One region of the Pseudarthrobacter sp. 05T312 genome, then DNA from elsewhere that is predicted to be linked to it. Evidence: predicted binding sites of a transcription regulator. Region 1 holds the regulator's gene; the other holds the start of a gene.
The links. The regulator Rex, encoded in region 1, represses fermentation and respiration genes when NADH is low (regulators of the CRP and FNR family bind a similar motif). The targets are predictions, from matches to a motif close to CTTGTGAANNNNTTCACAAG.
Positions count from the first base shown of each region.

Region 2: araB (ribulokinase) is a predicted target of Rex. The motif match lies at 7,939-7,958, and genes of this name have one in related genera.

Region 1 covers NZ_JBFTLY010000012.1:95,545-105,420, forward strand. The annotation lists gene AC1DIP_RS15335 (3-deoxy-7-phosphoheptulonate synthase) at 1-89, shown strand, start outside; gene AC1DIP_RS15340 (helix-turn-helix domain-containing protein) at 245-457, shown strand; gene AC1DIP_RS15345 (30S ribosomal protein bS22) at 609-707, shown strand; gene AC1DIP_RS15350 (HAD-IB family hydrolase) at 768-1,586, opposite strand; gene AC1DIP_RS15355 (glutaredoxin family protein) at 1,665-1,919, shown strand; gene AC1DIP_RS15360 (redox-sensing transcriptional repressor Rex) at 1,930-2,634, shown strand; gene AC1DIP_RS15365 (hypothetical protein) at 2,704-3,486, opposite strand; gene AC1DIP_RS15370 (YceI family protein) at 3,708-4,256, opposite strand; gene AC1DIP_RS15375 (histidine phosphatase family protein) at 4,472-5,152, shown strand; gene AC1DIP_RS15380 (redoxin domain-containing protein) at 5,155-5,766, shown strand; gene AC1DIP_RS15385 (cytochrome c biogenesis CcdA family protein) at 5,782-6,537, shown strand; gene resB (cytochrome c biogenesis protein ResB) at 6,537-8,294, shown strand; gene ccsB (c-type cytochrome biogenesis protein CcsB) at 8,294-9,382, shown strand; gene AC1DIP_RS15400 (Hsp70 family protein) at 9,555-9,876, shown strand, end outside.
Region 2 covers NZ_JBFTLY010000026.1:11,950-21,825, forward strand. The annotation lists gene AC1DIP_RS21555 (ChaB family protein) at 1-135, shown strand, start outside; gene AC1DIP_RS21560 (elongation factor G-like protein EF-G2) at 221-2,392, shown strand; gene AC1DIP_RS21565 (MFS transporter) at 2,426-3,676, shown strand; gene mmsB (multiple monosaccharide ABC transporter permease) at 3,780-5,060, opposite strand; gene mmsA (multiple monosaccharide ABC transporter ATP-binding protein) at 5,065-6,594, opposite strand; gene chvE (multiple monosaccharide ABC transporter substrate-binding protein) at 6,702-7,832, opposite strand; gene araB (ribulokinase) at 8,101-9,861, shown strand; gene AC1DIP_RS21590 (L-ribulose-5-phosphate 4-epimerase) at 9,858-9,876, shown strand, end outside.

The DNA.
Region 1 (9,876 bases):
TGACGGACGCCTGCATGGACTGGGATGTCTCGGCGTCTGTCCTGGAGCAGCTCGCGGCGTCGGCGCGGAAGCGGCGGCAGCAGAATTAGGGGGCGAAATAGGGGAGGCCACTACTTTCACATCTGCCACATGAACATCTAGAGTATCTATTTAGGTGGTTGGTGGATGGCTCAGCATCGGAACACCGCATCGGCACGTACCTGGGGTCACTGTTGTCCATCCGTCAGCAAAGGAAAATAGGGAAATGTCGGCAGAACAGAACTTCTCCAACGCGAAGTTCCTCACCGTGGCTGAAGTGGCCGAGGTCATGCGCGTCTCCAAAATGACTGTTTACCGCCTGGTCCACTCCGGCGAAATGCCCGCGGTGCGCTTCGGCCGCTCCTACCGGGTCCCCGAAAACGCCGTCGAACAGTACCTCAAGGGTGCTGTTGTGGACGGCCACACCGAGACCGCCTGAGGCCACCTGTCCTGAGCCGCTCCCGATAAGCGGTACCCTGTTAAGGAACGTTTTACGTCATTGTAAGAATCTGTCAGTTGTTCAGTTCGTAGCTTTGTCCACGGACATTCCCCATCAGGCAGGTACTGCATCTAGTTTGTAAGGAACTTTCGTGGGTTCAGTTATTAAGAAGCGTCGCAAGCGTATGGCCAAGAAGAAGCACCGCAAGCTGCTTCGCAAGACCCGTCACCAGCGCCGCAACAAGAAGTAGCGATACTTCGAACAGCGTGGAAATGCCCGTCGCCTTCCAAGGCGGCGGGCATTTTTTTGGCTACGCCCGGGGGCCGCGGATGCGGGCGAAGCCTTTCCAGAGGCCGTAGATGGCGCCGCCGAAGGTCGCTGCCTTCAGACCAAGGGTGGCGGCGCGGCGGCCGGCGCGGAAATCATAGACCGGCCAGTTCCGGTCGCGGGCGTGGCGGCGGAGCTTGGCGTCCGGGTTGATGGCCACCGGGTGGCCTACGAGCGAGAGCAGCGGAACGTCATTGTAGGAATCGCTGTACGCCCAGCAGCGCTTGAGGTCCAGGTCCTCCTGGTCCGCGATGGCCTGCACGGCTACCGCCTTGGCCGAGCCGTGGAGGATGTCTCCCACCAGGCGTCCGGTGTACATGCCGTCCGACACTTCCCCCACCGTGCCCAGGGCCCCCGTCAATCCCAGCCGGGTGGAGATCACCGTGGCCACTTCGATGGGCGTGGCCGTTACCAGCCAGACGCGGCGGCCCACGCGGAGGTGCTGTTCTGCCAGCGCCTTGGCACCGGGCCAGATCCGCGACGCGATCATCTCGTCGTAGACCTCTTCACCCAGCGCCTTGATGTCGTCAACGGTGATGCCGGCGGCGAGGGTCAGGGCCGAATCGCGGACCGCATGGACGTCGTCGATGTTTTCCCCGCGCGCCACGAACTTGAACTGCTTCCACGCGAACCCGGCAGCCTGGATCAGCGTGAACGCCCCCCGCTGGTGCATCTTGCGGGCCACATGGAAGAGGCTGGCACCGCGCATCAGGGTATTGTCCACGTCGAAAAACGCCGCCTCACCGGGCTGCGGCGCAGCAACCGGCCGTGTAACGACGGCGACGTATTTCTCCTCGGGCATGGACTTGAGTCTAGTCAATCCACCCGCCCGGCGCCGTCGGCGTCACCTGCACCGCGCGAACGGCGATACCGTTAAGCCATGGCTACCCCCCGCGTCGTCCTGGTCACCAAAGCTGACTGCCACCTCTGCGAAGAGGCGCGCGACGCCGTCGGCCGGGTCACGGCCGCGTTGGGCCTTGAGTGGAGCGAAGAGCTGGTGGACAACCAGCCCGAACTGCGGGAGCGCTACGCCGAAGAGATCCCCGTGGTCCTGGTGGACGGGGTGCAGCGCGACTTCTGGAAAATCGACGAAGCCCGGCTGGAACGCGTCCTGCAGCGCGCCATGGCCAAGTAGGGGGATGCCAGTGACGTCCTTGGATTCAACCCCCCAGCCTGTGCCGGACGTTCCGGATGCCGCGGGCACACCGGCCAAGCAGATTCCTCCCGCTGCCGTGGCCCGGTTGACGCTCTACCTCCGTGCCCTGAACACGCTGCTGGCCGAGGGGGTTGAGCGTGTCTCGTCGGAATCGCTCGCAGAAGCCTCCGGCGTCAGCTCCTCCACGCTGCGCAAGGACCTGTCCCACGTGGGGTCCTACGGCACCAGGGGAGTGGGCTACGAGGTGCAGTACCTGAGCCGCCACATCGCTGCGGCCCTGGGGCTGACGCATGACTGGAAAGTGGCCATCGTTGGAGCCGGAAACCTGGGCAAGGCACTGGCGCGCTACGGCGGCTTCGAATCGCGGGGCTTCGACGTGGTGGCCATTTTCGACGCGGACCAGATGGTGGTGGGCAACGAGGTGGGATGGCTGCGGGTCAGCGACGTGGCAGACCTCGAGACCGTCCTCCACCGCACCGGGGCAAACATGGTGGTGCTGGCCCTTCCCGCGGCCGTGGCCCAGGGCATCTGCGACCGGGTGGTGGCTGCCGGCGTGCACAGCGTGCTCAGCTTTGCTCCCGTCATGCTGCAGGTCCCTGAGGGAGTCAACCTCCGCAAGGTGGACATGGCCACCGAGCTCCAGATCCTGGCCTATCACGCCCAACGCGCGCAGGCGCCGGGACAGCCGGCCTGAGGACAGGTCTAAAAGCGGTGGCCCGGGATGCTGGACATCCCGGGCCACCGTTGCAGTCTGCCGTAGGCTTTACCGCCCGTAAGGGTTGCCGAAGCCGCCGGAATAGGGGTTGGCGAACGGCTGCTGCTTCCGGAAATACGGGGCAGCGGCCGGGAGGTAGAGCAGGACAATGGCGGCAATGCCCAGGACCGTCCCGAGCGTTCCGAAGGTGGGGACCCCGAACAGGCCCAAAACGGAGAGTGCCGCGAACACGGTTCCGAGGATGCGTGCCCAGTTCCTGCCCTTGCGGATGAAGAACGCCACCAGCAGGTAGAGCGCGACGCCGATGATCGCGAAGACGACCAGGGTGCCGGCGATGACGCTCTTGATGTCGTCATACGTGACGGCTGCTCCGCTGGCTTTCACCTGCTGCTCGAAAGCCTGCCGGAACTGTGGATCATCGAGTTGGGTGAGGCCGGCGAGCACGGAAACGACAAAAATCACCGCGGACGCGATCAGCAGCCAGAACGAGATGTTCACCAGCTGCGGGATGCCGTTGCTTCCCGCCGGCTGTGGCTGCTCCGAGGGGTACTGGCCGTACGGGGACTGCCCATACGGCGCCTGCCCGTACTGGGGTGCATTCTGGGCATACTGGGAACCGTACTGCGGTGCATTCTGGCCATACTGCGGCGCTGCGGGCGGCTGCGAACCGTACTGGGGCTGGTTCTGCCCGTACTGCGGTGCGTTCTGGCCATACTGGGGCGCATTCTGGCCGTAGCGCGGCTGCTCGGGTCCGGGCTGCTGGCTGCCGGACTGGTCATTGCCGGAGTAGGGATCTTGGGGCGCGGGAGGCGGGACGGGAGGAGTACTCATGGGCGTTCCTTCTGCAGGTCGGGATCCAGGTAGGCTGCCGGGAATCGGTCCTCAGCCTTCCCCCCAGCATGGCTTAGCTCCACCGTACCCCCGGCAGGCGGAGATGTGGGTGATTCGGGCGGCATTCACGCCCACGACCGTGCCTGCAGGGCGTATTTAAACAGCACACCCCGGCACCGGGCCGAAAAGGCCTGGTGCCGGGGTGCGCCGGGTGGTGAAAGTTATGCTGCGGGCGCGATGAAGGCGAGTTCGAGGTTGATGGCAACCTTGTCGCTGACCAGCACGCCGCCGGCTTCGAGGACGGCGTTCCAGGTGAGGCCGAAATCCTTGCGGCTGATGGTGGTCTCGGCGGTGAGGCCGGCGCGGGTGTTGCCGAACGGATCGACGGCCACGCCGTGGAGCTCGGTCTCGAGGGCCACGGGACGGGTGACGCCCTTGATGGTGAGGTCGCCCTGGAGCTCGTAGGCGTCGCCCTTGGGGACGATTGCATTGGAAACGAAGGAGATCTCCGGGAACTTCTCAACGTCGAAGAAGTCTTCGCCGCGTACGTGGCCGTCACGGTTGACGTCGCCGGAGTCGAAGCTGGAGGTCTTGATAGTGGCGTTGACCTTGGAGTCGGCCACGTTCTCGGCGAGGTTCAGGGTGGCCTCGGCCTCTTTGAACTGGCCGCGGACCTTGCTGATGCCCGCGTGACGGACGGTGAAGCCGATCTCGCTGTGGGAGTTGTCCAGGGTCCAGGTGCCGGTGGTGACGTCTGCGGGAAGTGCCATGATGTTGCTCCTTGGTGTGAATGCCTGCTGTAGTCCTGCGGTTGAACCTTCATCGGTTGAAGCCTCAACTATCTTGCTGCATCCAGTATAAACATGCGTTTGCATGTTTTGTTCCCGGTTTCGGAACATTTCTTCAGAAACTTAAGTTCTACTCTTTGTAGAAAGCGCGTCCGGGAGATTTCGGATCGCACGCCATCTTTGAGAAACTGGTAAACATGCCCCAAGCCACTGTCCATCTGCTCCGCCACGGCGAGGTCCACAATCCCGACGGCGTTCTCTATGGACGGCTCCCCGAATTCCACCTCTCCGATCTGGGGCAGGAGATGGCCCGCACCCTGGCCGACCACTTCCGGCAGCGCGCCGAGCGCGGAGCCCGGATCACCTACCTGGCCGCCTCGCCGCTTGACCGTGCGCAGGAGACGGCACGGCCGACGTCGGAAGCGCTGCGCCTGCAGATCCACACCGACCAGCGCATCATCGAAGCGGAAAACTACTTCGAGGGCATGAAGGTCACCAAGGCCGAACTCCGCCGGCCGAAGCACTGGCCGCGCCTGGTCAACCCGCTGCGCCCGTCGTGGGGCGAACCGTACAAGGAGCAGGCGGCGCGGGTAGCGGCTGCTGTCCAGGACGCGCGGCTGCAGGCCATCGCACTGGCCGCCGGCGACTTCGGTGCCGCAGGCCCCGAGGCGATCCTCGTCAGCCACCAGCTGCCCATCTGGGCAGCCCGGCTGAGCGCCGAAGGCCGCCCCTTGTGGCACGACCCGCGCAAGCGCGAGTGCACCCTGACATCCCTTACGTCCCTGGTTTTCGACGACGACGGCTCGCTCTTGCGGGTCGAGTACAGCGAGCCCGCGGCGTCCCTTCTTCCCGGTGCCGCCAGCACCCCTGGAGCCTAGCAGTGAGCAACAACACCCTTCCCTCGCGCCGGAGCCTGCTTTCGGCAGGCGGCCTGGCCCTGACCGCGCTGACCCTTGGCCTGTCCGGCTGCGCCCAGGAGGATGCGCTGGCCAAGCAGGCCAAGGCCGGCGACAACAAGAACTATGTTGCCGGCGACGGCTCCGTAACCGAGTTCGCCGTCGGGGACCGCAAGGAAGCCGTGCAGATCCAGGGAGCGCTTTTCAGTGGCGCCGCTGTGACCCCGGCCGACTTCCAGGGCAAGGTCAGCGTCCTGAACTTCTGGTTCGCCGCCTGCGCACCGTGCCGTGTGGAGGCGCCGCTCCTGGAGGAGCTGCACCAGGAGTTCAAGGACCAGGGCGTACAGTTCTTCGGCGTCAACCTCCGGGACGAGAAGCCCACGGCCGAAGCGTTCGAGAAGACCTTCAACCTGACCTACCCCAGCTTTGACGACAAGGACGGCGGCGTCCTGCTCTCCGTTTCCGGCCTGGTCCCGCCCGGTGCCGTACCCACCACGCTGGTGCTGGACAAGCAGGGCCGCGTGGCCTCCAGGGTCCTCGGCGAAATCGAGAAGGGCACCCTGAAAGCCCTCATCACCGCCGCCGTGGCGGAATAGGGACGGGCCGGGACCGTGAACAGCCCCTTCGCCGAAGCCATCCTCAGCGGCTCCCTCCTGCTCGCCATTCCGGTGGCCCTGCTGGCAGGACTGGTGTCGTTCCTTTCGCCCTGCGTCCTTCCCCTGGTGCCCGGCTACTTGGGCTATGTGACCGGACTGAGCGGCGTGGACCTGCAAAAGCAGAAACGCGGGCGGATGCTGGCGGGCATTGGGTTGTTCGTCCTGGGCTTCTCCGTGATCTTCGTCCTGCTGGGCGGTGCATTCGGCCAGCTGGGCACCCTCATCACGGGCAGCCAGAATGCCTGGATCACCCAGCTCCTGGGAATCCTGGTCATCATCATGGGGATCGTCTTCATGGGCGGTTTCGGCTGGCTGCAGCGTGACGCGAAGATCCACGCAAAGCCGCCCGCCGGGCTCTGGGGAGCGCCCCTGCTGGGCCTGACCTTCGGCCTGGGCTGGGCCCCGTGCATAGGCCCCACCTATTCCGCCGTGCAGTTGCTCAGCCTCTCCGGCGGGTCCTCTGCCGCCAAGGGTGCATTCCTGGCTTTTGTCTACAGCCTGGGACTTGGCATCCCGTTCCTGCTGATCGCCCTGGCCCTGCGCCGGGGCCTGGGCGTCATGGCATTCTTCCGCAAGCACCGCGTGGCCATCCAGCGGACCGGCGGCGGGATCCTGGTGGTGCTCGGGATACTGATGGCCACCGGGGTGTGGGGTGCCTGGGTGACCGGGCTGCAGTACTGGTTCCAAACCGACGTGAAGTTGCCGATCTGATGAGCGAGCGTGTGAACGTAAAGAAGAAGCAATCCGCCCCTGTAGCAGAGGCGAAAGCCCAGGCCGCCCTTCCGGCCCTGGGACCCAAGGGCATGCTGCGGTGGGCCTGGACCCAGCTGACCAGCATGCGCACCGCGCTGTTCCTGCTGCTGCTCCTTGCCGTCGCCGCCGTCCCCGGATCGCTGTTCCCGCAGCGGCCGGCAAACCCGGCCGTGGTGACCCAGTACATCAAGGACCACCCGGACTACGGCAAGCTGCTGGACTCCCTGCAGCTCTACGACGTCTACTCCTCGGCCTGGTTCTCGGCGATCTACCTGCTGCTGTTCATTTCCCTGATCGGCTGCGTGGTGCCCCGCGCCATCGCCCACTACAAGGCCATGCGTTCCCAGCCGCCGCGGACCCCACAGCGCCTGTCCCGGCTGCCCGAATACGGCACCCTGGTGATCCCCTCCGGTGCCGCCATCCCGTCGTCGGACGCCATTAACGGTGCCGCCCGGGTGCTGCGTAAGCGCGGCTACCGAGTGGAGGTCAGGGATGCCGACGGCGCCCTTCCGTCCCTGGGCGCCGAACGCGGCTTCATGAAGGAAGTGGGCAACCTGGTCTTCCACACCTCGCTCATCGGCGTGCTGGTGTCCGTGGCAGCCGGCGGCCTGTTCGGGTACAGCGGCCAGCGCATCCTGGTGGAAGGCGACACGTTCGTGAACACCCTGGTGGGCTACGACCAGTTCAACCCTGGCACCAACTTCCAGTCCAGCCAGCTCCAGCCCTACTCGCTGCAGCTGGACAAGTTCAACATCACGTTTGACCGTGAATCCAAGGGCAAGTTCGGCCAGCCCATCGACTTCGCCGCCACGGTGACCACCAAGGAAAACCCGGACGCTCCGCCCAAGCAGGAGACCCTCAAGGTCAACGACCCCGTGAACCTCGGCGGCACCAGCATCTACCTCACCGGCAACGGCTACGCCCCGGTGGTGACCATCCGGGACGGAGCGGGCAACGTGGCCATGCAGGGCCCCGTGGTGGCAAAGCTGCAGGGCGAGAACTACTACTCCTCCGTGGTGATCAAGGTTCCTGACGCCCAGCCGGACCAGCTGGGCTTCGTGGGCTTCTTCCTGCCCACCGCGTTCGTCACGGACAAGAACGTCTCCTTCAGCGCAGACCCCGAGCTGTTCAACCCGCAGCTGACCCTGAACTCCTACTATGGCGACCTGGGCCTGAACAAGGGTGCGCCGCAGAACGTCTTCGAACTGGACGTCAAGAACCTGACCCCGCTCAACGCCCGGAACCTGGCAGCCGGCGGCATCACGCTGACCCCCGGGGCAACGGCCACCCTTCCGGACGGCAAGGGCAGCATCAGCTTCGACGGCGTCAAGCGGTACATCGGCGTGGACATCCACCACAACCCGGGGCAGCTCTACGCCCTGGTCTTCGCCCTGCTGGCCGTTGCAGGCCTGATCCTCTCGCTCTACGTCAACCGCCGGCGCGTCTGGGTACGCACCGGCACCGCCGCCGACGGCCGCACCATGGTTGAATACGGGCTCCTGGCCCGCGGCGAGGACCACCGCCTGGCCGGCGAGGCAGCCGCGCTGCGGAAACTCTTCGCCGCAGAGTGGCAGCTGCCTGAAGAGGGCACCCCTGAGGATGCCGCTTCCGGGGACGCCGCCCCGTCCCAGCAAACTCCCAGCCGGACAGGCGATAATGTCGCAGGCTCCGTCAGCACCCCAGCAGGCCCCACCGGGCCCGAAAAGGACCAGTAATGCCATTTGGAATCAACGAAACCATGGGCCAGTACAGCGAACTCTTCATGCTGCTGGCGGCGGGTACCTACACGGTGGCCTTCATTGCCTTCGCCTGGGACCTCGCCAAGAGCAGCAAGGCCCTGCGCGCCGTGGACCTCAAGGCCGCGCAGGCCGGGACCGCCGCCAAGGTTCCCGTGGGGGCCGGCGTTGCCACGGGTTCTGCCGGGGGCCGCCTGAGCGGGCCGGCCGACCGTGCCGAGCGCCCGTCGTCGTCCACTGCCAAGGCCGGCGGCGCAGGAACCGACGGCATCGTCACGGCCGACGGCGATATGAAGTATGCCGCGGAGCGCCGGGTTCCGGCGCGGGTCGCCGTTGCCCTGACCACCCTCGCCGTCCTGATCCACGCCGCCGGCGTTGTCACCAGGGCGCTGGGAGCCGGGCGGGTGCCGTGGGGCAACATGTACGAATTCCTCACCACCGGCGCGTTCCTGGTGGCGGCCGTCTTCCTGCTCTCGCTCATCCGCCGCGACCTGCGCTTCCTGGGCACCTTCGTGGTGGGCCTGGTGATCATCATGATGGTGGCCGCTTCGGTGGCCTTCTGGACCCCCGTTGGCCACCTCGTTCCCGCCCTGCAGAGCTACTGGCTTGTTATCCACGTTTCCATCGCGGTGCTTTCCTCGGCCCTGTTCACCCTGACGTTCGCGATGTCGGCGCTCCAGCTGGTCCAGTCCCACCGGCAGAAGACCGTTGCCGCCGGCGGGACCGACAAGCTTGGTTTCATGCGCCTGGTGCCCTCCGCACTGAGCCTTGAGAACCTGTCCTACCGGATCAATGCCATCGCCTTCATTGGCTGGACCTTCACCCTCATGTTCGGCGCCATCTGGGCCGAAAAGGCCTGGGGCCGGTTCTGGGGCTGGGACACCAAGGAGGTGTGGACGTTCGTGATCTGGGTTGTCTACGCAGGCTACCTGCACGCCCGGGCCACCCGTGGCTGGACCGGAACCCGCGCTGCCTGGCTGTCGATCGTCGGCTACTTCTGCGTGATCTTCAACTTCACCATCGTGAACACCTTGTTCAACGGGCTCCACTCCTACTCCGGCCTCTAGGAGGGCCTTTCCGGCCTGCAGCGACCGGGAAACCACGCACAATGCGGCACCTGGCCGCCAAATAACCATTCGATGTAGCAACAGGGCTGTCCCCGGGTCCCTCGGAATGCTACGTTGGTGACGTTCACTGTGATGAAGCTTGCATGTGGACGGCCAGCCTTCCGAGGTAACAATGAGCTACGCACTCGCCGTAGACGTCGGGACCAGTTTCACGGCAGCCGCCGTGGTTCGCTTTCACCAAGGTCCTTCCGCTGTGCCCGAGTGCCTGCCCCTGGGCGCGCGTGGAGCATCCGTCCCCTCCGTGGTCTACTTCCCCGAGGAAGGCACCGTCCTGGTGGGCGAGGCTGCGGAGCGCCGAGGACTGGACTCACCGGAGCGAGTTGCCCGGGAATTCAAACGCCGCATCGGCGACGACGTCCCCATCATCCTGGGAACCCTGGCGCTTCAGCCGGAGGACGTCTTCGCCACCGTAGCCCGCTGGGTGGCAGACCGGG
Region 2 (9,876 bases), on a different contig from region 1:
GCGTCCAAGGAACACCTCTACAAGCTGGCCAGGGAAATGGACGTCAAGGGCCGCTCGAAGATGGACAAGGACCAACTGGTCCACGCCCTCCAGAAGGCCAACGACGCAGCCACCCGCAAAGCTCGCAGCAAATAGCCTGGGCTCTTGCCGTCCCGCCGTCCCAAGGTGTCGAATCAGATGACACGTCCGGTCCGGCCGGCAACGATGCCAGGAGGTTCCAATGTCGGTGAAGAGCACCAAGGAGTCGGCACGGGGTGCAGGCGGCAGGAACGGGCCTGACGCAAAGCGGGCCGACCAGGCCACCGGGATCGCGGCGGAGGACCCGGCCCGGATTCGGAACGTGGCACTGGTGGGGCACTCCGGCGCCGGGAAGACCTTGCTGATCGAGGCGCTGCTGGCAGCCAACGGGGTGATTACCCGCAAGGGCTCCATCGCTGACGGCTCCACGGTCAGCGACTCGGATCCGGCCGCAGTGCACCAGCAACGCTCGGTCACGCTGTCTTTGGTCCCGTTGCTGGTTGGCGACGTCAAAGTGAACCTCCTGGACACCCCCGGATACCCCGATTTCATCGGGGAACTCCGGGCAGGACTGAGGGCTTCGGACGCCGCCCTGTTCGTGGTCTCGGCCGTGGACGGCATTGATGCCACCACCACGGCGCTGTGGGGCGAGTGCGCGCACATGGGCCTGCCACGCGCCGTCGTCATCACCAGGGTGGACCACCCGCGGGCGGATTACGACGGCGCCCTTGCCGCCTGCCAGAAAGCGTTCGGCGACGGCGTGCTCCCGCTGTACGTTCCGGTGCCGGCCGAAGGCGGGGCAGCCGGCCTCCTCGGCCTGCTGTCCCAGGAGGTGACTGACTACTCCTCCGGAGATCCCGCGCCGGAGGTCCGTCCAGCCGCCCCGGAGGAACTCGCCGCCGCCGGGACCGCAAGGGGCGCCCTGATCGAGGGCATCATCGCCGAGAGCGAAGACGAAACGCTGATGGACCGCTACCTGGAAGGGGAGGACATCGATACAGGGGTGCTGGCGGACGACCTGGAAACCGCCGTCGCCCGGGGCTCGTTCTTTCCCGTCCTGCCAACGTCCGCCGTCACGGGACTCGGCACGGCGGAACTGCTCGACGTCCTGGTGCGCGCCTTCCCGGCACCATTGGAAGGCAAACTGCCGGACACGACCGACCTCGCGGGGGAACCGGGTGGAAGACTGTCCTGCGATCCCGATGGGCCGCTCGCCGCTGAAGTAGTGCGGACCTCAAACGATCCCTTCCTGGGCCGCATCTGCCTGGTGCGGGTTTTCTCCGGGACGCTGCGGGAAGACACTCCTGTCCACGTGGGCGGACACGGCCTGGCTGACCGCGGGCACCAGGACCACGACACCGATGAACGGGTCACCCACGTCTACTCCCCGCTGGGTGCCAGCCTGCGGCCTGTTCCCTTCTCCGTGGCAGGTGACATGTGCGCCCTGGCGAAGCTGGGCAGCGCTGAAACCGGGGACACCATTTCCGCCCGGGAAAGCCCGCTGCTGCTGGCCACCTGGGAGATGCCCGAACCGCTGCTGCCGGTTGCCGTGGAAGCTGATTCCCGCAGCGACGAGGATGCGCTGGCCCGCAGCCTGGGCCGGATCGCCGCCGGGGATCCCACCCTGCGGGTGGACCGGAACGCGGAGACCCACCAGCTGGTGCTGTGGTGCATGGGGGAGGCGCACGCCGAGGTGGTCCTGGACCGGCTGCGCGAGCAGGGGGTGAAACTGCATACCGTTGAGGTGGTGACACCGCTGCGGGAAACCTTCGCTGCCCCCACCTCCGGCCACGGACGCCACGTCAAGCAGTCCGGCGGCCATGGCCAGTACGCCGTGTGCGACATCGACGTGGAACCGCTGGAACGCGGTGGCGGGTTCGAGTTCGTGGACAAGACCGTGGGCGGCGTCATCCCGGGAACGTTCATTCCGTCCATCGAAAAAGGGGTCCGGGCGCAGATGGAACGGGGGGTGTCTGCAGGTTTTCCCGTGGTGGACCTGCGCGTGACCCTGACCGGCGGCAAGGCCCACAGCGTGGACTCCTCCGATGCGGCGTTCCAGGCGGCAGGGGCCCTGGCACTGCGCGAAGCGGCAGCCGCCGGGAAGGTCCAGCTGCTCGAACCGGTGTCCTCCGTGACCATCACCGTTGCCGACGAACACGTGGGCACCGTGATGAGCGACTTGTCCGGCCGGCGGGGCCGCCTCACGGGCACCACCTCATCAGGCGAAGGACTGACGGAGATCAGCGCTGAGGTCCCCGACCAGGAACTCCTGCGCTACGCGGTGGAACTGCGGGCCCTGACGGCAGGCACCGGCCGGTTCCGGCGGCAGTACCTGCGCCACGATCCCGTCCCCCCAAATTTCAGCCCGTCCTGATCCGGCCCGGAACAGCCCGAAGGAACGGCCGCCGTGAATGCCGCAGCACGAAAGATCCAGAACGTCTACCTGACGCTGACATTGGGAAACACCCTTGCGGCGTCCTTCATCTGGGGAATCAACACGCTCTTCCTGCTGGACGCCGGGCTCACCAACCTCGAAGCCTTCGCCGCGAATGCCTTCTTCACCGCAGGGATGGTTCTCTTCGAGGTGCCCACCGGGGTGGTGGCGGACAGCTGGGGACGCCGCGCATCCTTCCTGCTGGGCACCGTGACCCTCGCCGCGTCCACGTACCTGTACTACCTGCTCTGGCAGCTCTCTGCCCCGTTCTGGTGGTGGGCGGCCGTGTCAGCGCTGCTTGGCCTTGGCTTCACGTTCTTCTCCGGAGCCGTGGAAGCCTGGCTGGTGGATGCGCTCCACTTCTCCGGCTACGACGGCGGCCTGGAAGCTGTCCTGGGGCGGGGCCAGATGGTGTCCGGCATCGCCATGCTGGCGGGATCCGTGGCAGGCGGTGTCATTGCCCAGGCCACGAACCTTGGAGTCCCTTTCCTGCTGCGGGTAGGAGTGCTGGTGGCGATGTTCGCCGTTGCGTTCCTCCTCATGCACGACGTCGGCTTTACCCCTGAGAGGTCGGCCCACCCGGTGCAGGCCACGCGCGCAGTCCTGCGGGCCTCGTTGGAGGGCGGACTGAAGAACCCTCCGGTGCGGTTCATGATGCTGGCGGCCCCGTTCACCGAGGGCGTGGGGTTCTACGTCTTCTACGCCCTGCAGCCGTACCTGCTGCAGCTGTTCGGGGACCCCAAGGCCTATGCCATCGCAGGACTGGCAGCTGCGATCGTTGCCGGGGCGGACATCGTTGGCGGTTGGCTGGCGCCGCTGGTCCGGAAACTGGTGGGCCGCCGCACCACGGTATTGATCGGCTCCACGATTGCCAGTTCAGTGGTGCTGGTGGTGCTCCTGGCCACCCACTCCTTCTGGCTGGCCCTGGTACTGCTGTCGCTGTGGGCCGTGGTTGCCTCCGCCGGCACCCCGGTCCGCCAGGCGTACCTGAACGACATGATTGCCTCGAAGCAGCGGGCCACGGTCCTGAGCTTCGCTTCGCTCATGGGTTCCAGCGGGGGAGTGGTGGTGCAGCCGGTGCTGGGCAGGACCGCGGACCTTTACGGCTACCCGGCGTCCCTTGCCCTCGGCGGCGCGGTGCAGCTGTTGGCGGCACCCTTCATTGTGCTGAGCCGGCGACGGCGCTCGCCGGCCGATGTTGCCACCGGCCTGGCTGCGCCCTGAGCAGTTGCCGGGAAAGTGCCGCGGGAGGCACACAGGGAAGGCCCCCGTTGCCCTGGCTGTGGTCCAGGTCGACGAGGGCCTTCGTTTGTGCAGGTGGGGCGTCTTACTTTATTCCTGCCTCCACCGTTTCGCTGGCGGCCGGCGCCGGCTTTTCCTGGGCCGGCGGGGGGCTGGTCTTGAGCTTGAAGCGCTTTCCAATGGTGCCGCCGCCACCGCTGCGGTTCTTGTTGAAGATGTCGAAGCCGACGGCGATAAGGAGCACCAGGCCCTTGATGAGCTGCTGGTAGTCGGTGCCCAGTCCCAGGATGGACATGCCGTTGTTGAGGACGCCCATGATGAGGCCGCCGATCATGGCTCCGGCCACCGTTCCGATGCCGCCGGTGACGGCGGCGCCGCCAATGAACGCCGCGGCGATGGAGTCGAGTTCGAAGCCGGTTCCGCCGGCGGGCTGTGCCGAGTTGAGGCGGGCGGTGAAGACCAGGCCGGCCAGTGCGGCCAGCACGCCCATGTTCACGAAGAGGCGGAACGTAACGACCTTGGTCTTGATGCCTGACAGTTCAGCCGCGTGGAGGTTGCCGCCGATGGCGTACGTGTGGCGGCCGAAGACGCTGTTGTTCATGAGTGCGGTGTAGGCGATCACCAGTGCGGCCAGGACCACCAGCACGATCGGCGTTCCCCGGTAGGACGCCAGCAGGAACGTGATGACCAGCATGAGCAGCGCGGTGAAGGTGGTCTTGATGACGAACCAGACCATGGGTTCGCTTTCAAGGTCGAACTTCCGGCGGATCCTGCGTTCCTTGAAGGCCTGGATCAGCAGGGCCGCCGTGGCGCCGACGCCCAGGATGACGGTGAGCCATTCCAGCACGGAGGTGCCGCCGGAAATGTCCGGAAGGAAGCCGCCGCCCAGGGCCCGCAGTTCGGCGGGGAACGGGGTGATCTGCTGGTTCTTGAGCGTGATGAGCGTCAGCCCGCGGAAGATCAGCATGCCGGCGAGCGTCACGATGAAGGCCGGAATTCCCACGTAGGCGATCCAGTAGCCCTGCCAGGCACCGACTAAGGCACCGACCAGGAGGCAGGCGGGGATAGCGGCCCACCACGGCCAGCCCCAGTGCACGATCATGACGCCGGCGACGGCACCGATGAACCCGGCCACCGAGCCGACGGACAGGTCGATGTGCCCGGCGATGATCACCATCACCATGCCGATGGCCAGGATGAGGATGTAGCTGTTCTGGACCACCAGGTTGGTGACGTTCTGTGGTTCCAGCAGGATCCCGCCGGTGAGCCCCTGGAACAGCAGGACGATCAGGATCAGGGCAACGAAGATGCCAACCTGGCGGAGGCGGCTTGTGAGGAATCCGAGCGATTCTCGTAGGGCGGACATTTCGCTATTCCTTCTCTTTGGTCATGTAGTGCATCAGGGTTTCCTGGGTGGCTTCGGCGATGGGCACCTCGCCGGTGATGTGGCCGGCTGCGAGGGTGTAGATGCGGTCGCAGATGCCAAGGAGTTCGGGAAGTTCCGAGGAAATCACAAGGACTGCCTTTCCTTCGGCGGCGAGTTTGGCGATGATCGTGTAGATCTCGTATTTGGCGCCGACGTCGATCCCGCGGGTGGGTTCATCGAGGATGAGCACATCGGGGTCGGAGAACATCCATTTGCTCAGCACCACCTTCTGCTGGTTTCCACCCGACAGCTTGCCGGTAATGGCGGCCACGGAGGGTGCCTTGATGTTCATGCTCTTGCGGTAGCCGTTGGCCACCACAGTCTCCTGGTTCTTGTCCACGAAGCCGGTCTTGGCGAGCTTGCGCAGTGCCGCCAGCGAGATATTCCGCTTGATGTCCTCAATGAGGTTCAGGCCGTAGTGCTTCCGGTCCTCGGTGGCGTAGGCGATGCCGTGACGGATAGCGTCGGACACCGTGGCGGTGTTGATTTCTTCGCCGTATTTGTACACCTTGCCCGACGTGGCGGTGCCGTAGGTGCGGCCAAAGACGCTCATGGCAAGTTCGGTGCGCCCGGCGCCCATGAGGCCAGCCAGGCCTACCACCTCACCCTTCCTGACGTGCAGGTTGGCGTTATTGACCACCATGCGGCTGTGGTCCTGGGGGTGGCGTACGGACCAGTCCTCAATCCGCAGGACCTCCTCGCCGATGTTGGGCTCGCGTTCCGGATACAGGCTCTCCAGGTCACGGCCCACCATGCCGCGGATAATCCGTTCCTGCGTGATCTGGCCTTCGTCGAGACGCAGGGTCTCGATGGTCCTGCCGTCCCGGATGATGGTGACGGCGTCCGCCACCTTCCGGATTTCATTAAGTTTGTGGCTGATGATGATGCTGGTGACGCCCTGTCCCTTCAGGTGGAGGATCAGGTCCAGCAGATGGCCGGAATCCTCGTCGTTGAGGGCGGCCGTGGGTTCGTCAAGGATCAGCAGCTTCACCTCCTTGGAGAGGGCCTTGGCGATTTCCACCAGTTGCTGCTTTCCGACACTGATGTGCTGCACGGGGGTGACCGGATTCTCGTCCAAGCCAACTCGGGCCAGCAGCTTGGCGGCCTCGAGGTTGGTCTTGCGCCAGTCCACCCATCCATTGGTGGCCTGTTCATTGCCCAGGTAGATGTTCTCGGCGATGGAGAGGAACGGGCTCAGGGCCAGTTCCTGGTGGATGATGACAATTCCCCGCTTTTCGCTGTCCGAGATGCTGGAGAAGTTGCAGGGTTCGTTCTCGAAGAGGATCTCCCCGTCGAAGGTGTTGTGTGCATAGACGCCGGACAACACTTTCATGAGCGTTGATTTGCCGGCCCCGTTTTCACCGCAGATGGCGTGGACCTCGCCACGGTTCACATCCAGGGTGACGTCCTGCAGCGCTTTTACGCCCGGGAACGTCTTGGTGATTCCTCGCATTTGAAGAATGGGTATGTTCATCGTCAATTCCCACTGACTGGTCGAAAGCTGGGCCTTCCTGCTGCTGCAGGAGGCTGCGGACGGGGCTGTGGCCGGATGGGGGTCCGGCCACAGCCCCCTGGCGCTGACTACTTGACGTCGGAGTCCTTGTAGTAACCCGAGTCGATCAGTTCCTTCTTGTAGTTGTCCTTGGTGATAATGACGGACTTCAGCAGGAAGGCCGGGACCACCTTGACCTTATTGTTGTAGGTCTTGGTGTCATTGGTTTCCGGTTCCTGGCCCTTGAGGACGGCGTCCACCATCTTCACGGCCTGCGCGCCGAGCTGGCGGGTGTCCTTGAAGATGGTGGAGTACTGCTCGCCGGCGACGATGGACTTCACGGAACCCTTTTCGGCGTCCTGGCCGGTCACCACGGGGAGGCTTCCCTTGGCGTAGCCGCCGGTGCTGGTGAGGGCCGAGATGATGCCGATGGACAGGCCGTCATACGGGGACAGGACGCCGTTCAGCTTGGTGCCGGAGCTGTACGCGGAGGTGAGGATGTCCTCCATGCGCTTCTGGGCCACGGGTGCCTGCCAGCGGAGGATCGCTGCCTGCTCAAACTTGGTCTGTCCGCTGGGGACCTTCAAGGTGCCGGCATCCATGTAAGGCTTGAGGGTGTCCATGGCGCCGGTCCAGAAGAAGTTGGCGTTGTTGTCGTCGGGGCTGCCCGCGAAAAGCTCGATGTTGAAGGGGCCCTTGCCGTCCACCTTCTTGCCGCTGGCATCAACGAGGCCCAGGCCGGTCAACAGCGAGGTGGCCTGCTGGACGCCCACCGTGTAGTTGTCGAACGTGGTGTAGTAGTCGACGTTGGGCGTGCCGTTGATGAGGCGGTCGTACGCGATGACCTTGACGTTCTGCTCCTTGGCCTTGGCCAGGACGTCGGTCAGGGTGGTGCCGTCAATGGCGGCGATGATCAGGGCCTTGGCGCCCTTGGTCAGCATGTTTTCGATCTGCGACACCTGGGTGGGGATGTCGTCATTGGCGAACTGGAGGTCCGTCTTGTAGCCGAGGTCCTTCAGGGACTTTTCAACGTTGGCGCCATCGGCGATCCACCGTTCGGACGTCTGAGTGGGCATCGAGATGCCTACCAGTGAATCACTGGGCTTTGCAGCCGCGCCGCTGGGTTCGCTGGCTCCGCCGCGGGCGCCGCAACCGGTGGCACCCACCGTCAGGGCGAGGACAAGCGCCACCGCGCCCATCAGTTTTTTGATTCTCACCATTTTCTCCTTCCGCGGCAGCACTGCCACGAAGTGTTGTTGGACCGGGCAGCACCCGTGCTCCCTGGTCCTGGCCACATTGTTGATGTGTCGGTTCAATATAGACTGATTTGTGAACGCTAACAAGAGGTCCAGGCGGGAATTGCGAAAAGTTTTCGGCTTCATTGACTTCTCGGTTGTTAGCGTTCACACTGACTGCAGCACTTAGCTGTACCCTGACCCCTACAAACCCGGTAATGAGGCCCATGCCTCCCGGACGGAGGCAACCCCCATGCCAGATGCGCTGACCACTCCCAGCTCCGAGTCCCTCCATGACCACTGCGTCATCGGCGTGGATTACGGAACCCTTTCAGGCCGCGCCGTGGTGGTGCGCGTCCGCGACGGCAAGGAGCTGGGCAGCGCCGTCCACGAGTATCCCCACGCCGTGGTCACGGATGTGCTGCCCCGGGATACAGCGGGCGACGACGGCGCCCGGCTTCCCGGGGAATGGGCACTCCAGGTGCCCAACGACTACCGGGACGTCCTGCGTACCGCTGTCCCTGCCGCCGTGGCCGACGCGGGGATCGACCCTGCCGCCGTCGTCGGCATTGCCACCGACTTCACCGCCTGCACCATGGTGCCGGTCAAGGCCGACGGAACCCCCCTGAACGAACTGCCCGCCTTCGCCAACCGTCCGCACGCCTACGTGAAGCTCTGGCGCCACCACGCAGCGCAGGGGCAGGCTGACCGGATCAACAAGCTCGCCGCCGAACGCGGCGAGGACTGGCTTCCGCGGTACGGGGGACTGATCTCCTCCGAATGGGAGTTCGCGAAGGGACTGCAGCTGCTGGAAGAGGATCCGGAAGCCTACGCCGCCATGGACCACTGGGTGGAGGCGGCCGACTGGATCGTCTGGCAGCTTTGCGGCCGCTACGTCCGCAACGCCTGCACGGCCGGCTACAAGGGGATTTACCAGGATGGCCGGTATCCGTCCGAAGAGTTCCTTGCTGCCCTGAACCCGGACTTCAAGGATTTCGTCAGCTCCAAGCTGGAGCACACTATCGGCCGGCTGGGCGATGCCGCCGGCACCCTGACGGCGGAGGCCGCTGCCTGGACCGGGCTGCCGGAGGGCATCGCGGTGGCCGTGGGAAACGTTGACGCGCACGTCACCGCCCCGGCCGCGAAGGCCGTCGAACCCGGCCAGCTGGTGGCGATCATGGGCACCTCCACCTGCCACGTCATGAACGGCAGTGAGCTGCGCGAGGTGCCGGGTATGTGCGGTGCCGTTGATGGTGGCATCGTGCCGGGCCTGTGGGGCTACGAGGCCGGACAGTCAGGCGTGGGCGACATTTTCGGCTGGTTCACGAAGTACGGCGTCCCGCCCGAATACCACCAGGCTGCCAAGGACTCCGGACTGGGGATCCACGAGTACCTGACCGAACTGGCCTCCCGCCAGGCCATCGGGGAGCACGGACTGATCGCACTCGACTGGCATTCGGGCAACCGCTCGGTCCTGGTGGACCACGAGCTTTCGGGCATGGTGGTGGGCCAAACCCTGGCCACCAGGCCCGAGGACACCTACCGCGCCCTCCTGGAAGCCACAGCCTTTGGAACCCGCACCATCGTGGACGCCTTCCGTGACGCCGGAGTCCCGGTCAAGGAATTCATCGTGGCCGGTGGCCTGTTGAAGAACCGGCTCCTGATGCAGATCTACGCCGATGCCACCGGGCTCCAGCTGTCCACCATCGGCTCGGAACAGGGACCGGCACTGGGCTCAGCCATCCATGCCGCCGTCGCAGCGGGAGAATACGCGGACATCCGTGAAGCCGCCGCGGCCATGGGCGCCGAGCCCGGCGAGGTCTACACCCCCATCCCGGAAAACGCGGCCGCCTACGAACAACTGTTCCAGGAATACAAGGCCCTCCACGACTACTTCGGCAGGGGCGGCAACGACGTCATGCACCGGCTCAAGGCCATCCAGCGCAAAGCCGCCCAGACGGCCCAGCCTGCAGCAGGCTCCGTATCCGAATCACCGGTGTGGGTGTCAGCATGACCGCCGGGACAGGTG